DNA from 2 places in the Arthrobacter sp. T2-23 genome. Region 2 is predicted to be linked to the other one. Evidence: riboswitches for the same ligand, from Rfam matches in the RefSeq annotation. Region 2 holds a riboswitch; the other holds the start of a gene.
What was found. A riboswitch is a leader RNA that binds a small molecule or an ion and turns the genes downstream of it on or off. The one in region 2 is predicted to bind thiamine pyrophosphate.

Region 1 (2,436 bases), 1.2 Mb from region 2:
CACGGCGGAGTCCCCGGCGGACCCTGGCTGCAGCACGACGATCCGGTCCACGAGGTCTTTCCAGACGGCGACGCGGTGCTCCACCACCACCAGCGTGGCCCCGGTCTTGTCCAGGCAGCGCCCCACGGCGTCGCGGACCTCCAGGACGCCGGCCGGGTCGAGGTTGGCGGTGGGTTCGTCCAGCAGCAGCAGGCCCGGCCGCATCGCAAGGATACCGGCGAGCGCCAGCCGCTGCTTCTGCCCGCCGGAGAGCGCCGACGTCGGGTGGTCCAGCGGCAGCCGCCCCAGCCCGACGTCGTCGAGCGCTTCCGCCACCCGCTGCCAGATCTCCGCCGGGGGAACGGCGAGGTTCTCGGCCCCGAAGGCGACGTCGTCGCCCAGGCGCGAGAGCACCACCTGGGTTTCCGGGTCCTGCTGCACGAGCCCCGCCCGGCCGCGCCGTGCCCTAGGCGGGGCCCCGTCGATCAGCAGGCTGCCGGTCTCGTCGGAGTCCTCGGCGTCCGCGGATCCGGCCGCGGAGGTGTCGGCGGTGCTGTCCCCCAGCACCCCGGCCAGGGCGTGCAGCAGCGTGGACTTGCCGGCGCCGGAGGGGCCCAGCAACAGGACACGTTCGCCTGGGCTGATGTCCAGGTCCAGTCCGCTGACGGCGGGCCGGGGCCGGCCGGCGTGCCGCCAGCCCCAGCCGCGGGCGGTGACCGCGGCCGGTCGTACGGCGTCGACAGATGTCATGCGTGTGCGGGCATCAGGAGAAGACTGGTTCCGATGCCGCCTTGCGGGACGCGAACGAGGCCAGCACCCCGGTCTTGGCGAGCCCGCGGGTGGCCAGCCAGGACAGTCCGCCGGCAATCACTGCTCCGGAGATAGCGCAGAAGACGATGTAGGCGAGCTTGTCACCGGGTTCGTAGGCGATGTTCCAGCCCCAGGGCAGGAAGGAGTCGTTCAGGCCGCAGAACAGGCCCGCACCGGCGCCGGCCAGCAGGGACACCGGCAGGTTGAACTTCTTGTAGAGGAAGGCGGCGAAGATGAGTTCGGCGCCGAGACCCTGCAGGATGCCGGAGATCAACACCGTGGTGCCGTACTGCGAGCCCATGATCAGCTCGCCGGTGGCGGCCACCGCTTCGCAGAACAGCGCAGCGCCAGGTTTGCGGACGACGAGCATGCCCAGGATTGCCGGGAGCATCCAGCCGCCGGCGTAGAGCCCGGTCAGCGGCGGGTAGACCGCCGTCAGTGGGGCCGTCACGAGGTTGGCGCCCTGGTCCCAGGCCCAGAAGATCACGCCGCCGGCAACAGCGATCAACGCGGCCAGCACAATGTCGACCACGCGCCAGCTGTATTTGCCGGTGGCCAGTGTCTGTTTCGCAGAAATATCAGTCATGTCGTCCTCCTGAGGTACAGGAGGGGAGGGTGTTCCGGCTGCACGCGGCTTTCGCCACGGATGCCGGGCACCCTGAGAACTCGACTCCCTTGCGCCGGTACTAACCGGATCAGGTTCGAGGGTCTGCGGCTGTCCGCACTCTCAGCGCCCACCTACGGTTCCCTGGACTGGTCCAGTGATGCCGACGGCGGCGCTCCCCTGTCGTATTAAAATCACCCTTGTGGGCTGGGCCAGTTTACACCCGCCGGAGCTCAAGTGACTCGCAGTTGGGGTTGCGCAACGGCACCCACCTAACGGAAGCTGAATCCCATGAGCGAGGCACCCGTTCCTTCCCCCGACTACGACCCGGACTCCGCGGAACCGCAGCCGCCCGGGGCCCTGGCCGCGCTCATCGGCCGGATCCTGACGGAAATCGACGAACTGCAGTTCCGCTCCTTCAGCAAGGACGACGCCCTGGAACTCGGCTTCCTGCTGGTGGAACTCGGCCGGCGACGCAACCACCCCATCGCCATCGACATCACCAAGGGTGAGCAGGTGCTCTTCCACGCGGCGCTCGAAGGCGCCACGCCGGACAACGAGCGCTGGATCAGGGCGAAGCAGCGCACGGCCTCCCGGTACGAAGTCCCGTCGCTGCTGGTGGGCCTCCGGGCCAGGGCCGCCGGGCGGAGGATCGAGGACAACGCCTGGTTCGACCAGCAGGAGTTTGCCGCCCACGGCGGCTCCTTTCCGATCTACCTGCGCGGGACGGGGGCTGTCGGCACGGTCACAGTTTCGGGGCTGCCGCAGAAGGCCGACCACGAGCTGGTGGTCGAGGCCCTGACCGAAATCCTCAGCCGTTCGGACACCTCGGCAGGGACGCTAGGCTAGGGGAAGCCCTGTTCCCTCCCGCAAGGAGTACGACGTATGAACATCTTCATCAAACTGCTTGGCACCGGCCTCAGCCTCGTCGCCGGTTTCGTCGGCACCAAGGTAGTCGACACCGTCTGGGAAAAGACCACCGGCAACAAGCCGCCCAAGGGCCACGACGACGACGTCCCCACCACGCTGCGCCAGGCCCTGAC
Region 2 (2,436 bases):
GCCCGTCGAACACCGCCGCGCCAACACCGTCGCCGCGGAACACCACGTCCCGCGGGCCGAGCACCAGCCCGCCGGCCGCACCGAGCGCAAGCGCCGCCGCGGCCGGGGCGGCCAGGGATCGGACGAGCAGTCCGCACCCGCTGCCGTGCACCCGGAGCCCACAGAGGCCGAGCGTCACGCCAAGGCAGAGGCGACCCGCGCAGCGCTGGCGAACATCGCCGCCGCCGCGCACGCCGCCCACCTGCACGACGGCGACGCGACGGCAGCGCCCGACGCCGAAACCCGCCAGGCTGCGCTGGACGCGGCCGTGGAAGTTGCCTCAACGGAGGAGGCTGCCGGGCGTCCGGCCGCCGTGTTGACCTTTGGCGGCGAGCAGGTTGCCCTGCCCTTCGTCGAGCACGCCGAGGAAGCCCAGCAGCCAGCGCTGACCCTGGATCTGCTCACCGAGGCGTTCGCCAACCTGGGCGACGCCGAGGCCGGCAAGACGGCCGCAGCGGTTCCGGCCGCCGAGGCGCCCCAAGCACCAGGGGAGCCCTCCGCGGCGGCCCCCGCCGCGGAAGCCCCCGAACCGGCCGCCGCAGCGCCGTCCCGTGCCACCCGTGGCCGGGGACGCGCCCGGACCGCACGGATCCAGCCGCCGAGTGCCCGCACCCGCGAGCCGCAGACTCCCGTCCGCGAGGAGGCCGCCCAGGCTCCCGCCGCGCAGGCTCCCGTCCGCCAGGAGGCCGCCAAGGCTCCCGTTGCCAAGGCGCCGGCCGCCACCGCACCCGTAGCGCAGGCTGCGGCCGCGGACACCAGCGCGCCGCGGCGGGTCCGCCGGAACCGGAGCGCCAGCCGGGCCCAGGGCGCTGCCAACGAGACGTCCGTGCAGCAGCGCGCGATGTCTCCGTCGGCTGCCGCCGGCTCGGTCCACGAAGCCAAGGCGCCGGAGCCGGCGAAGGCGGCGGCCAAGCCGGCGGCCAGCGAGCCGATCATCCTCGGCGTTGGCGTTCCCGCCTCGGAGCTCTAGGACCAGCCAGGCACCACCACTCGCGGGTACCGCCCGGACTCGACGCAGCATCGCGTCGAGCGGGGACGGTACCCGCGAGTTCGTTAACGGGCCTGGTAACAACTGCGGCCGTGCGGACGCGGCCGGGCAGGGAACGCTAGGCTGGGGGACTGACACGGGGTGCCGAGCAACGAGCCGGCTGAGATCCAGACCCGTTGAACCTGTCCGGTTAACACCGACGAAGGGATGTCTCTTGTCTTCATCGACCCAGGCTGCAGCGGCTCTGCAGGCAACAGCCCACGCTCCAGCAGCCCAGGCTCCAGCGGCCCAGGCTCCTTCCATCCTGCAGTCCGCCTTCCCGGCACCCGCACACGGCGCCCCGGCAGCCGGCCTGCCCGCCGCGCCCCCGATTCCGCGGGTCCTCGCCATCGCGGGCTCGGACCCCTCCGGCGGCGCCGGCATCCAGGCCGACTTGAAGAGCATCGCCGCGCTCGGCGGCTACGGCATGGCCGCCATCACCGCGCTGACCGCCCAAAACACCCAAGGCGTCCGGTCCGTCCATGTGCCGCCGGCGTCGTTCCTGACCTCCCAGTTGGACGCGATCAGCGACGACATCACCATCGACGCCGTCAAAATCGGCATGCTCGGCGACGCCGCGGTGATCGACGCCGTCCGTGCCTGGCTCGAACGGGTCCGCCCCGCCGTCGTGGTCCTGGACCCGGTGATGGTGGCCACCAGCGGCGACCGGCTGCTGCAGGAATCGGCCGAGACCGCCCTGCGGGCCCTGCTTCCGCTCGCGGACCTCATCACCCCGAACCTCGCCGAACTGGCCATGCTGCTTGGCGAAGAACACGCAGCGGACTGGGCCGGCGCGCTGGGCCAGGGCAAGCGGCTCGCGGCCCTCACAGGCACCACAGTCCTGGTCAAGGGCGGCCACCTCCAGAACGAGGGAGCCGACGGCGGCGGCTGCCCCGACGCGCTGGTCAACACCGGGGGACTGCTCGGCCAGGAGACGGTGGTGGTGCCGGGCCAGCGGATCGCCACCCGGAACAGCCACGGCACCGGTTGCTCGCTGTCCTCGGCGCTGGCCACGGTGCAGGCCAGGACGGGGGACTGGGAGGCATCACTGCGAGAGGCCAAGCCGTGGCTGGTCGGAGCGCTGCGGGAGGCGGGACGCCTCGACGTCGGACGCGGCAACGGTCCGGTGCACCATTTCCACCACCTGCAGCAGGCCGCAGCGCCGGGGGCGCCCGCGTTCCAGACCGAAGGCGACTTCGCCGCGGTCCTCGACGGGGCCGCCGCCGACGGGCTGGCGGCGATCTACGGCCTGGACTTCATTCGTGGCCTCGCTGACGGCACCCTGCCCGAACGCGAGTTCGCCTACTACCTCAGCCAGGACGCCCTGTACCTCAACGGCTACTCGCGGGTGCTGTCCCGCGCGGCGGCCC

Region 1: linked by a shared signal. The riboswitch ahead of ACZ5Z0_RS10760 (ECF transporter S component) and the one ahead of ACZ5Z0_RS16365 (bifunctional hydroxymethylpyrimidine kinase/phosphomethylpyrimidine kinase) in region 2 are both predicted to bind thiamine pyrophosphate.

Annotation. Positions count from the first base shown of each region.
Region 1 covers NZ_AP027917.1:2,329,366-2,331,801, reverse strand. The annotation lists gene ACZ5Z0_RS10765 (ABC transporter ATP-binding protein) at 1-729, opposite strand, end outside; gene ACZ5Z0_RS10760 (ECF transporter S component) at 743-1,375, opposite strand; TPP riboswitch at 1,444-1,585, opposite strand; gene ACZ5Z0_RS10755 (heme-degrading domain-containing protein) at 1,685-2,242, shown strand; gene ACZ5Z0_RS10750 (DUF4235 domain-containing protein) at 2,279-2,436, shown strand, end outside.
Region 2 covers NZ_AP027917.1:3,496,710-3,499,145, forward strand. The annotation lists gene ACZ5Z0_RS16360 (Rne/Rng family ribonuclease) at 1-1,009, shown strand, start outside; TPP riboswitch at 1,155-1,252, shown strand; gene ACZ5Z0_RS16365 (bifunctional hydroxymethylpyrimidine kinase/phosphomethylpyrimidine kinase) at 1,380-2,436, shown strand, end outside.